Jeotgalibacillus aurantiacus: one gene and its partner. The protein of the gene in region 2 binds, or shares a complex with, the protein of the main gene of each other region. Links are inferred from orthologs where the notes say so. Each region holds a gene or a part of one and is shown on either strand. Other genes may lie near its edges. The genes, in order: H7968_RS07945 and H7968_RS06965.

What was found.
Region 1: the proteins of H7968_RS06965 (region 2) and H7968_RS07945 are in contact, whole or in part, in a crystal structure (PDB 6PRK), measured with the Bacillus subtilis proteins. The link is inferred for Jeotgalibacillus aurantiacus from one-to-one orthologs.

Annotation. Positions count from the first base shown.
Region 1 is NZ_JACNMS010000002.1:624,124-630,988, forward strand. Bases 2,515-5,314 are described here. They hold H7968_RS07945 (YlbF family regulator), read right to left. Parts: upstream 4,235-5,314; coding sequence 3,794-4,234; downstream 2,515-3,793. Other genes in these bases: H7968_RS07940 (glycerophosphodiester phosphodiesterase), read left to right, coding at 2,528-3,430; ylbD (YlbD family protein), read right to left, coding at 4,286-4,612; H7968_RS07955 (PaaI family thioesterase), read left to right, coding at 4,694-5,185; H7968_RS07960 (CAP domain-containing protein), read right to left, coding at 5,244-5,314. Also shown: H7968_RS07915 (stalk domain-containing protein), read right to left, coding at 1-900; H7968_RS07920 (hypothetical protein), read right to left, coding at 966-1,268; H7968_RS07925 (DUF7147 family protein), read left to right, coding at 1,329-1,718; H7968_RS07930 (YlbG family protein), read right to left, coding at 1,773-2,048; H7968_RS07935 (hypothetical protein), read left to right, coding at 2,128-2,442; more of H7968_RS07960, read right to left, coding at 5,315-6,362; H7968_RS07965 (YugN family protein), read left to right, coding at 6,567-6,865. UniProt on the Bacillus subtilis protein: Regulates sporulation prior to stage II. Positively controls the competence regulator ComK at a post-transcriptional level. May modulate the translation, stability or activity of ComS. May work together with YmcA to regulate community development.
Region 2 is NZ_JACNMS010000002.1:425,236-432,299, forward strand. Bases 2,174-5,172 are described here. They hold H7968_RS06965 (RicAFT regulatory complex protein RicA family protein), read right to left. Parts: upstream 3,891-5,172; coding sequence 3,456-3,890; downstream 2,174-3,455. Other genes in these bases: adh (aldehyde dehydrogenase), read right to left, coding at 2,174-2,558; miaB (tRNA (N6-isopentenyl adenosine(37)-C2)-methylthiotransferase MiaB), read right to left, coding at 3,890-5,172. Outside these bases: H7968_RS06945 (LacI family DNA-binding transcriptional regulator), read left to right, coding at 1-66; H7968_RS06950 (hypothetical protein), read right to left, coding at 197-538; H7968_RS06955 (DUF779 domain-containing protein), read right to left, coding at 648-1,010; more of adh, read right to left, coding at 1,038-2,173; more of miaB, read right to left, coding at 5,173-5,434; H7968_RS06975 (2-oxoacid:ferredoxin oxidoreductase subunit beta), read right to left, coding at 5,626-6,492; H7968_RS06980 (2-oxoacid:acceptor oxidoreductase subunit alpha), read right to left, coding at 6,493-7,064. UniProt on the Bacillus subtilis protein: May work together with YlbF to regulate community development.

The DNA of each region.
Region 1 (6,865 bases), 200 kb from region 2 along the record:
CCATTCCAGCTGTTCTTCCCCTGACAACTGCCCTTGAATCACTTCAATTGCCTGTAATCCTTTATCAGAAAGTGGATCCTCTCCAAATATGCCGCTGATCATCACATCGATAAGAAATGACTGATCCTGTGTCACGGCGTAGTGATCCATCACATATTTTTCGTAAAGAAATCGCGTGACAGATGATGGATCATAGCCATCCTGAAGTACCAGGATTTCGTCTAACTGCGCGCCGGATAGTTCACTGGAATGAACAACGGTCACATACACATCCTTCAACTGATCTCTTCGCTCCTCCACTTCCGGTTCCTGCGTGGAATAAATATTCATGTTCCGGGTCTGGTAAATTGGTAAAGAGTTTTGCAGCCAGACTAATTCACCTGCATCCCCTCTCCCTTCAAAAGCGGTATATTGAATCAGTTCCAGTGTTTCAGCACCTTTATACGGAAGACTGGATATCCATTGTCCCTCTGACAGCAGCTGATCTGTAATGGATACAGTAGTGAAATGGATATCTGCTGATTCTAACGTCACCACCCAATTGTCGAGCATGATGGGTTGTCCAGTTGTAACAGGAATTGTGTAAGAAAGCGTAATATCACCGGCTTTTCCTTCAGACAAGAGCAACAGATCTTCGCTGATCCGCTCACAATTTTCCATCGGACATGCCCTGCCCGTGGATGTCTCAGGCCAGCTGATCGTAAACACCTGATCAGGAACACGGTGAAAAGTCTGTTCAACAATGAGTGAATCCGGTTTTTTAATCAGATCAATGGTTTGTGAAAGAGATGTTATTCCCTCAGAGGCATGAACTTCATGATAACCTTTCCATTGCCAGTAGGTTAACCCCCCTGCTGACAGCAAAAGTAAAAAGACAAATAACGACAGCAACCACTTCATCCCATCACATCCCATTTTTTCTTTATTATACGACAGGTAGGATGAAAGGTCTATATTTTAATCATTCACCCGTCAAATTGACTACCAAATATATCAATTTGACCGGGAACACTACTTTCAAACTGATCCAGCAGTTCGTTCACTGGAGCTGAATATCCTAAAAGTGCGAGCTCGTTCTCAAGGTGCTCGAGAGAAATTCCTTCCCATTCCTCGCCTTTGGCTGCCTCAATGACCCCGTATGCGACAAGAGCTGAAATGATCGCAGGTACAAGCCACTTATCATCAACCGCTGAGTGTTCTGATTCTTTTACAGGGAGAAAATAGAGAAGCAGTAGAATAGCAACAACAATAAATGATAAAATATACATTCCAGTCACCTCACCCATTGGATTTAATTTCTTATGAATGCATTGAAAGGATGTCAAAATATGATCCAGCGATTTATAGAACTCGGAGAAGGGTATTCAGATATTTATGAACTGATAGAATTAATGAAAGCGAACCGGCACCGGGCAGAAAGACTGCTCGTATTGGAAACGGAGAATAAAAAAGGGAAAAAGCTTTCACTTGCACTCGTACTGAAAAAAACAGATGAGGGGAATTTCCAGGCGATCTACTTATGCCGGGAAGGGATTCCCATTCTCGATGGAAAGAAATCAGAAAGGCTGAAGCTCACTGAAGAAGCAGCTGAAGGTCTCGGGATTCCAGTCATTACATTGACGGTTCAACCATCAGACCGGTTTGCAGAAAAAGAATTGTATTATCAGTACCTGACAGGCATCCTCAGGATGAACCGTTACCTTTCACCCCTGTCATAATCGGGTAACTAAAAAGCGGGCAGCTTCTTAAAGGAAGCTCCCGCTTTTTAGTTGTCAAAGACCCATTTTGTAATCATACTCTTTCGCTTTATCCGGCTTTGCATTTTCATATTCTGTTTTAATAAATGGCCGGAGAGATACTTCAACCGATTTTACATAAGAATAATTCGACAGTTTTTCTGTCAATTTTTCAATTTCACTTTGATTGCAGTATAATAAAACATATTTCATTTTTCTTGAAACGTAATGAACATTACCAAATCGGCGTAATGTTTTTGCATGCTTTAAGCTGTGCAGCCAGACAATTAATCCTTGACGTTCAATTAGCATAAATAAGTACCTCACCTATTTTTCTTATTGTAAATTGTAGCACAATAAAACAGGAATCGGCAATGGTGGAGGAGTCGGCATGGACTTAAATGAAATCTGGTCAATCTTTACTTCGGAACTGTTAAAGGACGAACGGATCGAACAGGCAGAATGGCAAAAGAAAGCAGGGATCCCTTTTCTTTATCTTTCAACTTCAATTTTCAAACAGGAAGAACTTGAGTATGTCATAAAAAAATGTGCTGTCAGAGCAATGAGAGGAAAAAGACTGAATGCAGAAACTGTCTTTGTCAGAAGACATGACGGGGATTACGTATACAGGCACCGTTTTTATGTACCGCTTGAAAAAATGTTTTGCTGTGGTAACCTCTGCTCAGACTGTATACGCTTCAAATAGCTTTACGTTTGTATAGAAACGTCCGGTCATGCTACCATTAATTAGAGAATGACCGGCAATTACATATCGAAATGGAGGACTTAATATGGGTAAAAAATTAACGATCGGACTTGCACTTGCAGCTTCAGGAGCTGCTCTGTGGGCTGGAACAAAAGCCGTTTCAAAACCGGTAAAACGTCCGGCAAAACCTTTCTTTGAAGGCGAAAAGCCAAGAGTCTTTGCCCATCGCGGCGGCAGCGATCTTGCACCGGAAAGTTCTTTGGCAGCTTTTCAGGCTGCGGCAGACCTTGGCGTGCACGGGTTTGAAATTGATATCCGAATGACAAAGGATGAGGAACTGATCGTTTTCCACGACCAGTTTATTGACCGTACAACAAACGGCGCAGGAAGAGTTGCAGATTATACACTTGAAGAATTAAAGGAATTTGATCTTGGCTATCACTTCAGAGACCTGTCCGGCAGCCAGTCCTTCCGTGACAAAGGCGAGAAAATCCTGAGTCTGAAGGAGCTTTTTGAAGCCTTCCCGAATCACCTGTTCAACATTGATATGAAGGAAGATCCTGATACGTACGAAGGCAGCCTTATGCCATCAAAATTATGGAGACTGATTGAAAAATCAGGCGTTGAAGATCGCGTTCTCGTCACAAGCTTTTACGATGAACAGATTGATCGCTTCTCTCTTTATGCTCAGGAAAGAGTAGCAATCGGAGCAGGTGAAAACGAAGCCCGCAAAGCCTTCTCACTTTATAAAAGCGGTTTTGGACACCTCTATCACCCAAGAGCTGATGCACTCCAGATCCCTGTAAAGTACGGTGTCGTTCCACTTGACTCACAAGGCTTCATTGAATTCTTAACATCACTTAACATCCATATTGACTACTGGACAGTCAATGACGTTGAAACCATGGACCGCCTCATCCGCTACGGTGCAGACGGCATCATCACAGACCGCCCGGACATCGCCATGCAACTTTTATCAAACGACTGATCAATCATAAAAAAGGGACAGCTCTCGAGTTGTCCCCTTTTTATTTCGTATTTAGGAGGAATTATGTAATGCCTTTAAGAGCCGGACCGGACTCATCCTTCGCTTTCCTTTGTCTAGCTCCGGCGACTAGCCCCTCGAGGTCATAAGTCAAAGCTGAACGAGGGCGAAGGTCAGCCCTCTTTTCACCTTCGTCTTATGCTTGTCGGGGCTGGACGAGTCGCCTCCACTTTTCTGAAGGCCGCGCGGTGAGCCAGCTATTGCTGCGCAATACGCTGTCTCACCTGTCGCTTCTCTGCCGCAGGAGTCTACGGATGAGTACGGTCCTTAGTGTTAAATAATGAGCGGCATTCATATAAACCTTGCTTATGCCGAACAAGAACACCCTCCACCTGAACCGCAGCCACCACTGCAGCCGGAATCAAAAAAGGCATTACCCGTCGGAATCTTCACACTCTCAGATACAGACTTCCCGATAATCGTGCTTACTTCATCAAGCAGCTGCTGAAGCTGATTTTCAGCCACTCTGAAGGTCGCAACATGATCATCCATATCCATATCACGTTTCGTCTCCCTAATCTCCTTCATCACCCTCGAGTAATCAGGATGATATCTTCCAAATCGCTGCACCTCTTCGTACAGCTCTTTTAAAGAATTAAATTTATATATTTTATCCATTGATTCACGGGATGATTTTAATGCCTGATAGCAATGAAAATAATGCGCAGCCTCTTCAGACTTTAAAATCATTTCAGCCAGTTCATCAGATACATCAAGCAGTTGAATACTTTCCATGGTTGCCAGCATCTCAGCACCTCCATCTCCATCATAACATGTAATGAGCTTTCAGGAAATTGATCATTCCTGCTTCCACTGACTCATAAATGACTGATTTTTTGATTGCTGGTTATGCTGAATATGCCCCAGCACATCATTCAGCAGGTCTATAACGTCCTGCACCTGACTTGTATAAGACTCAATCTGCTCACGATCCAGTTCCTTAAACTTCTTTTTCAGTGTATGGATAAACGTATCTGATGTATCCTGTTCCTGATCTTTAAAAAGGATCCATTCCTCATACAATTCCTGCCACGAGACCTCTCTCTTCCTTCCTTTTTCAATCAAATGCGGATTTTCTGTAAGATATTTTTTAAACGCAGCTTTCTCAGCACTTAATGGACTCATCGTGATCCCCCTCCATCAGACCTTGATGGAATTATGATATGATGAACAAGAAAAATCTGTACTTCTGTCAGGAGGAGAAAAATGAATTTTACAGATGAGAATCCCGTGACATCCTTTTATGAAAATGCGTCTGAAGAAGAACGCAAGATTATGGAACAGGTAGTAAACGGCTTAATAGACAAACGTAAGGGTCTTTATACATCCAATGTCAGTGCTTTATTCAATCTAAAAGCAGAAAATGAGGAAGAGATTCTTACAATACATATGCAAGTAACGCCTATGCTTTATAATTCTCTTGGCATTGTTCACGGCGGAATAACAGCAACAGCGATAGACACTGCGATGGGGACGCTCGCAAATCGCGCAGCCCCCGAAGGATTTGGTGCTGTTACGAGTCAACTGACTATTCATTACACAGCGTCCGTGTCAGGACCACATGTAAAAGCTCATGCACGAATCATCCACACCGGATCTAAAACAATGGTTCTTGAAGGATGGCTGAGTGGACCGGACAATAAAAGACTGGCCCACGCAACAGCATCATTTTTTCTGATTCCCTCAAAAAAGGAATAGACTCATCAGAAATCAGTTATGACATCTAGCTTCTCATGAAAAAAAGCCGACATGATAGCTAGTCGGCTCTTTCAATTTCAGGCTGAGATGCAGTTTCATTATCTGAGGGTGGTATTTCAAGAAAATTTTGTGTGAAATACAACCCGTAAACACCTAATCCCGTATGAGTATACTTGTCATCAAGCATCGTATTCCTGTGTTCCATTGAATTCATCCAAGCGTGTACGACTGATGGGGCAATATCAAACTGATAAGCAGTATTCTCTGCTGCGGACTCATAAGGCTCTTTGACGTTCGTCAGTCTCTCTTCAAGTGAGCTTATTTCTTCCGTATCTTCCTCAACGTCTTCATCCGTACTTTCCTGCCCCATGGAAATGCTGTATTCTCTTGCAGCATCTGAGGCTGCTTCATTCCGCTCAAGCGCTGACAGCCCATTCTCTTTTCTGATAAAATTAACCATATCAAAAAGCTGTTCTTCTCTCGCTCTGTTAACTTCTTCAAGGTTTTGAGGCAGTTCCTGGTCTGGTTCTGAGATTCCCTCCTGCTCAGTCGGTTCTTTTTCATATGGTCTCTGACTGATCAGTGTTTGTTTATCCATAAAATAGACACCCATTAGCCGGTTTGTTGTTGAGTCGATCAGTAACTGTGCATATAAATCGTCGTATGGTACAAGCAGTCTCGAATGGAGATCCTGTTCACTTAATTCAAATTGATAGGACTCCTCTCCATCTTCAACAAATATCTCAGTTGTAATCATTGTGAAACGGTATATTTCATCCACAGGCTGCCCTGAATAGTAAGGGGAGCTGTCAACTCCATTCCCCATTGCAAAAATAGCAGATATTTTTTGGTCTCTGATTGCCGCCTGCAGGTAATAGTCTTCACTCTTATAGATCATCCAGGTTTGACCAAATTTTCCCGGGTCCATTCTGTCGGGCTCTCCCCATTCCTGCTTGAACTCCTCAAGAGATCTCCCCACATACACAGATATACCTGATTTTGGCCTTGTCAGACTGTCTGTATAGGCAGGGATATTGTCTTCCTGACTGTCCCGGCCTGTCTCCGTTGTAAAGGATTCATTCTCAAGAATATCGTTCTCCTGAAAGGAAGGGCCGCTATAAAAGCCAATGAGGAGGATAACGAGTATGACTACTCCTATTCTGATCACAGCTTTCATATTTCTCCCCCCAAATCGTTATTATCTTTATTATACATAGCCATTCTCCATATGAATAGCGCAAAGTACCGTAAGCAATGTCATGGTTTTGCCACAAAAAACTTTAAATTACGCTGTGACACAATTGCAACTTCTTTTTTTTTCGACTATTATTAAGCTTGAGATGATTTATTTACTTAAGCATTGACAGGAGGGAATTTTCTTATGCGTTTTGAAAATACTGGATTAGAAACGTTAATCGTTGAACTGGACCGTTTAGACGATATTATGAAAGAACATGGCATGATCCGTGCCGGACAATGGGATTGGGAACGTGTTACATATGACCGTAAGTTTGAAATTCGCGAGGGTACTTTCTACCTGCGCATTTTCGGTTTTACTGAAACAGGTGACGTAGGTTCTCATGATGCAGACATTAAATTAATGACACCACTACTCGGTAAACATTACTATCCACACGGTGTTGAATATGGAGAAGGCGAAGAGTTTCCGGAACACCTTGT
Region 2 (7,064 bases):
AAAAGAAAAGAATCTATATCGGCTGAACCAACCATCCAGAACCTGACGACACTGTCTCCGAAATAACAACGTTGTTATTTAGTGATAACCTGAAAAGCAAGCTTAGACTTCACTCAGATCCGGCGTGAAATGACCTCATGGGTGAATCATTTACAACATAAAATCTCCGGTCTAAAATAAGACCGGAGATTTTATGTTATTTATTTATTTTTTCGTAGGCTTCTTTATCCAGGTGGGCTTCTGTCTGCCCGAGAATGTCAACTGCTTCACGTCTGTTTTGTTCTTCAACATAAAATTCGAGTATATAATCGAATCTTTCTGAGGAACCTTTCGTGCTGATTGCATCACCGTCAGTGATGACCCCTGCGTTAGGTGAAGAGCTAGACGTAAAGTTTAATGCAGGAAGTACAAACGGATTTGTATTGCCATCAGGAATTAAATCCACTCTCGCATCCCTGATCGGACATTTTTGAAGCTTTGCCAGCGCCGTTTCAGCATCGCTTTCATTTCTAAAGTATGCTTGAATATGATGTTCCATCCTATCACTCTCCTCTGTTGTTATTCATGATACCCTTTACCAAATATACTAAACGTTTACAATGAGCATCAAAAAACCTGCACCTTACATATAAGGTACAGGTTTTTGATTAAGCCTGCGTCATCAATTCTTCTCTTTCTTCTTTTGTAAACGCCCGCGATCTTGACAGGAACCGTTTACCCTCAACACCCTCAAGTGAAAACATGCCGCCTCTTCCATCCACGACATCAATGATGATCTGGGTGTGCTTCCAGTAGTCATACTGTTTTTTATTCATGTAAAACGGACTGCCGTCAATTTTGCCGAGCTCTATATCCTGATTGCCGATTAAAAGATCCCCTTCCGGATAACACATTGGTGAACTTCCGTCACAGCAGCCGCCAGATTGATGGAACATAATCGGACCGTGCTTTTCCTTCAGAAGTTTGATCAGCTTAACAGCTTCGTCTGTTGCGGTCACACGCTCAACCAATTTCTTCACCACCTTTATTTTATCGGTTTAGAAGAATCCAAGCTTTGTAGGACTGTAGCTTACGAGCAGGTTTTTCGTCTGCTGGTAATGGTTCAGCATCATCTTGTGGTTTTCCCGGCCAATTCCGGACATTTTGTATCCTCCGAATGCTGCATGGGCCGGATACTGATGATAACAGTTTGTCCAAACACGTCCAGCCTGGATGTTTCGTCCAAATCGATAGGCTGTATTAATATTTCTCGTCCAGATACCTGCACCTAATCCGTATAGAGTATCATTGGCGATTTCAAGCGCTTCTTCATCTGTTTTAAATGTGGTAACAGATAAAACCGGTCCGAAAATTTCCTCCTGGAAAATTCTCATATCATTTGTTCCTTTAAAGATCGTTGGCTGAATGTAATAACCTTCAGCAAAATCACCCTCTTTTTTATTCAGCGAGCCACCCGTTAGAACTTCTGCCCCTTCCTCTTTCCCGATCTGAAGGTAAGATTGAATCTTCTCCATCTGCTCAGTGGATGCCTGTGCGCCCATCATCGTGGCTGGGTCCAGTGGATTTCCGGTATTGATTTCCTTTACTCTTTTCAATACCCGATCCATAAATGCATCATAAATGTCTTCATGAATCAGTGCACGTGAAGGACATGTACAAACCTCACCCTGATTAAGCGCGAACATTAATAGCCCTTCCACTGCTTTGTCAACGAAATCATCGTCCTGATCCATAATATCCTTAAAGAAAATATTTGGAGACTTACCTCCAAGTTCAAGTGTAACCGGAATCAGGTTTTGAGAGGCATACTGCATAATCAGACGGCCTGTCGTTGTTTCACCGGTGAATGCGATTTTAGCGATACGGTCACTTGAAGCAAGCGGTTTACCGGCTTCAAGTCCAAAACCATTCACAATATTAACAACGCCCTTTGGCAGCAGATCTTCAATGAGTTCCATCAGGACAAGAATGGAGGATGGCGTCTGTTCTGCCGGTTTCAGTACGACACAGTTTCCTGCAGCAAGTGCAGGAGCAAGCTTCCACACTGCCATTAAAAGCGGGAAGTTCCAAGGAATAATCTGACCAACAACCCCAAGCGGCTCATGAAAATGATAAGCCACGGTATCCTGATCAATTTCTCCAGCTGAGCCTTCCTGTGCACGGATCACGCCTGCAAAATAACGGAAGTGATCAATTGCCAGCGGCAGGTCGGCATTTAATGTTTCACGGACCGCTTTACCGTTTTCCCACGTTTCTGCTACGGCAAGCATTTCAAGATTTTCTTCCATTCTATCAGCAATTTTATTTAAAATAACAGACCGCTCCGTAACGGACGTTTTGCCCCAGGCATCCTTGGCAGCATGAGCAGCATCAAGTGCCTTTTCAATATCTTCTTCCGTTGAACGTGCGACCTGACAGAATGTTTTACCATTAACCGGTGAAGGATTATCAAAATACTGTCCCTTAACCGGAGCCACCCACTCACCGCCTATGTAGTTATCGTAACGCTCCTTGAAATGAACTTTAGCACCTTCAGTATTAGGATTAGCATATGTCATGATCTTTTCCCCCTGTTTATTGGTCTGATGGTTAACTAAACTAATCCTCCCTCCTTATGTAATCGCTTTCATTTTTCTGTTTTAAATAAAACTCCTGTAGAGTCTTTTTCATTTTACCTAAAATTTCGGATCATTGTCAATTTTCCGAATAATAATCAGAAGTAAATTCAAATTAGATAAATTGCTCCTTTCACATATAGAGATTTTTGTTTAAAAGAAGGTTGAATTTTCATTACAAACGTCAATTTTCGTTAATTGAAATTAACGTCACTCTTTATAGTGATAATGAAAGGGTATTGATGTGGAGGGTTATCACACTAAAAGTGCCAGGTCATTTCGTAGACTTCTGCGGCAGAGGAGCGACTGGTGAGACAGCGTAATGCGGAGCAAAAGCTTGGCTCACCGCGCGGCCTTAGAAAAGCGGAGGCGACTCGTTCAGCCCCGACAAGCATAAGGCGAAGATGAAAAGAGGGCTGAACTTCGCCCTCGTTCATCTTTGACTTATGAACTCGAGGGGCTAGTCGCCGCAGCTAGACATCGAGAAAAGCGGAGGCGACTCGTCCAGCCCCGACAAGCATAAGGCGAAGATGAAAAGAGGGCTGATCTTCGCCCTCGTTCATCTTTGACTTATGACCTCGAGGGGCTAGTCGCCGCAGCTGGACATCGAGAAAAGCGGAGGCGGGCGTTTAGGGACGTAAAAACTGGACTGGCCCCGACGGAGATAAAGGAAACACAGCGAACGAAGTGAGCTGATGTTGACTTATCGGACGAGGGGACGGGAAGTTTGCTAGTCCCTGCCCTCCGGAGCTAGACAAAGAAAAGCGAAGGAATGAACTGGCACGATTTAGAAATTCAACAATCTGAAAAAAGCTCTTCCGTATCGGAAGAGCTTTTTGATCATGAACAGCTATTGTAAGGGCTGTTTTTAACCTGTGCCCCTGTTTCACCTTTTAGAATATCTCCGCCGGTCTGACGGATAATTTCATCCGTTACCGTGTTGGAAACTGTATTCGCTACGATTTGCAGAAGTGCATTCACTTCAGTTTGTGACTGCTTAAACTCCTGTACGATCGGAATTTCATCGATTTCTTTTTCAACTTTTTCGATTTTTGCCTCGATCATTTTCAGTGCTTCATGCTTGCCGTAATGCTGAAAATTAACAGCCTGTTTCTGAAGACTTCTCAGACTGGCAATTTTTTCGCGGATTTTCTGGTTTTCCTGAATCTGTGCCTCAGCACGCTTAAAGAAATCCACTTCTTCTGTCTCCGTAATCATCTGAGCCAGCTCTTTTGCACGCTCAATAATATCTTTTTTCGTATATTTTTTCTCCATTATCCATTCACCTCTGCCGGTTCTTTAGCTTCCACGAGCTCGCCATTCAGGCTCCACGTTTTGGCTTCCGTTATTTTAACCATGACACGTTGACCAATTACTGATTTCGGTGCTTTAAAGTTCACCAGCTTGCTCGTTCTTGTATAACCGGATAGTACTTCAGGGTTTTTTCTGCTCTCCCCTTCAACAAGTACTTCCATCGTCTGTCCTTCAAGCTTCTTCATGGCTTCAAGCGACATTTCATTGACAAGATTATTCAGACGCTGTAAACGTTCTTTTTTGACTTCCATCGGCACGTTATCTTTCATCTTAGCAGCCGGCGTTCCTTCACGCGGTGAGTATATATACGTAAAGGCTGTCTCAAATCCGACTTCACGGTATAGAGATAACGTTTCTTCAAACTGCTCTTCTGTTTCATTCGGGAACCCTACAATGATATCTGTTGTCAGGACAGCATTCGGAATCGCTTTTTTAATCTTGTCAACAAGTGTTAAAAACTGCTCCCGGCTGTATTTTCTCGCCATCAGCTTCAGAATTTCTGATGAACCGTGCTGAACAGGCAGATGAATATGTTCCACAAGATTTCCGCCTTTTGAGAGTACCTCGATCAGGTAATCATCAAAATCACGCGGATGACTCGTCGTAAAACGGATTCTCGGTATATCAATTTTACGCAGCTCATCCATCAGCTGTCCGAGTCCGTAATCCATCCCTTCCAGATCCTTGCCGTAAGCATTTACGTTCTGACCTAACAGGGTAATTTCCTGATAACCCTGGGCTGCCAGATGGCGAACCTCCTGGATAATATCCTCAGGATGCCTGCTGCGCTCCTTACCACGTGTGTATGGCACGATACAATACGTACAGAATTTATCACAGCCGTACATAATATTAACCCAGCCTTTGATGGCGCCTTTACGGACCTTAGGAAGGTTTTCAATGACATCACCTTCTTTTGACCATACTTCAACGACCATTTCCTTGCTCAGGTAAGCCTCATTTAAAATGTTTGGCAATCGGTGAATATTGTGCGTTCCAAATATCATATCAATGTGTTGATGCGTCTTCAGAATCTTATTAACCACAGATTCCTCCTGTGACATACATCCACAAACACCAATCAGAAGATCCGGCTTTTCAAGCTTCAGCGGTTTCAGGTGTCCGATTTCACCAAACACTTTATTTTCCGCATTTTCACGTATTGCACATGTGTTCAGTAAAATCACGTCTGCATCTTCTGTTGTATCGGTCGGTTCATAGCCCAGTTGAAGAAAGATCCCTGCCATCACTTCTGTGTCATGCTCGTTCATCTGACATCCGTAAGTTCTGATGTAAAACTTTCTTCCTTTCCCCATTCCTTCAAAAGCAGGATCGATGGAGAAGTCTTTATGATAATTTACGTCTTCCTTACCTCTCTTTTTGGCATCTTTCAGGGAAGGAGGACTGTAAACGGTCTGAAAATATTTACTGTAGTCTTTTTCCTGCTTCTTGCTGTTCGATGTCTGAACCGCGTCTTGTGCTGCCAGGCGCTGTTCTTCATTCATCTGACATTCCCCTTTCTTTAATCGATCAGAGCTGATCCGTTCTGATCATGCTTATGGCACATTCTTTTAGTATAAATGGTTATGACCATTGTTACAACATTCTCAAGCCTACTGTCGTGAAATTGCCTTAACTTACAGAAAAGGGTCAAACGCACAGGTAAAAGGCTGCCTCTGTCCGGCAGCCTCCTGTTTTACATAAATTCTTTCACAAGTTTGTTGAAATCATCTTCGTCCATCCCTAAATCCTGTTTGCTTAACGGTTCTTCATGATATCCGTCAATCATTTCCTGATAGGATGGCTGCTCTTTATCCTGATAGATGAGTCCGGTCACAAGACCGTCATGTTTCATCAGCGTCTGCATCGCAGCTTCCTTATTATGAGGATCATACGCCTCAATGTCTGAAAGCTTCGTCAGATTTTCCTTGAACCAGTCATACGTATTTACCTTGTTATACGTTACACACGGACTGAATACATTGATCAGCGAAAAACCTTTATGGTTCAATCCCTGTTCAATAAGGCTCGTTAACTCTTTCAGGTCCGTTGAGAACCCTTGTGCTACAAAGGTTGCACCGGATGTCAGCGCCATTTCCATCGGGTTCAGCGAAGGTTCAATGGATCCCTTAGGCGTGGATTTCGTCTTGAATCCCGCAGATGATCTTGGCGATGTCTGGCCTTTTGTCAGTCCGTAGATCTGATTGTCCATGACAATATACGTAATATCAAGGTTACGTCTGATCGCGTGAATCGTATGACCAAGACCAATGGCGAAACCATCGCCGTCACCACCGGATGCAATAACGGTTAAGTCACGGTTAGCCATTTTCACACCTTGCGCAAGTGGCAGGGCACGTCCGTGAATACTGTGGAATCCGTATGAGTTAATATATCCTGAGATTCTTCCTGAACAGCCGATTCCAGAGATGACCGCCAGATTTTCCGGTGTCAGCCCTGCATTCGCTGAAGCACGCTGAATGGCAGCCTGTACAGAAAAATCACCGCAGCCGGGACACCAGTTAGGTTTTACGTTGTTGCGAAAGTCCTTAAATGTGACCATTTAGACCAGCTCCTTGCTTAAAAGTTCCAGTTCATTTGGCAGGAATGGATTCCCGTCATATTTCTTCAGGCTTTTGATTTTGTGAGCCATTCCGACGTTCATTTTAATAATGGAGGCCAGCTGACCCGTCGCATTGTGCTCTACGACAATGACCTTTTTAGCTTTCTCGGCAAGCGGAGCAAACTCTTCTGCCGGAAACGGATGAAGCAGCCTGATGTGAGCATGATTCACCTTGATACCGCCTGCTTCAAGTTTGGCTGCGGCTTCCTCGATTGCCCCCCTTGTGGAGTTGAATCCGACGAATAAAATGTCAGCATCGTCGTGTTTGGCACCATCTTGATCGACTGCTTTATGAAGCGTGACAGATTCAAGCTTTTTCATCCGCTTATCCATTTGGACCTGACGGTTAAACGAAGATTCCGACGGCTTTCCTGATTCATCATGTTCCACACCCGTTACATGATGGATACCGTTTTTCATACCTGGCAGTACCCTTTTGGAAACGCCGTCCTCTGTTACTTCATAGCGTTTGAAATATTGCTTCGGCTCAAGCTCTTCCAGCGAAGCCTCTG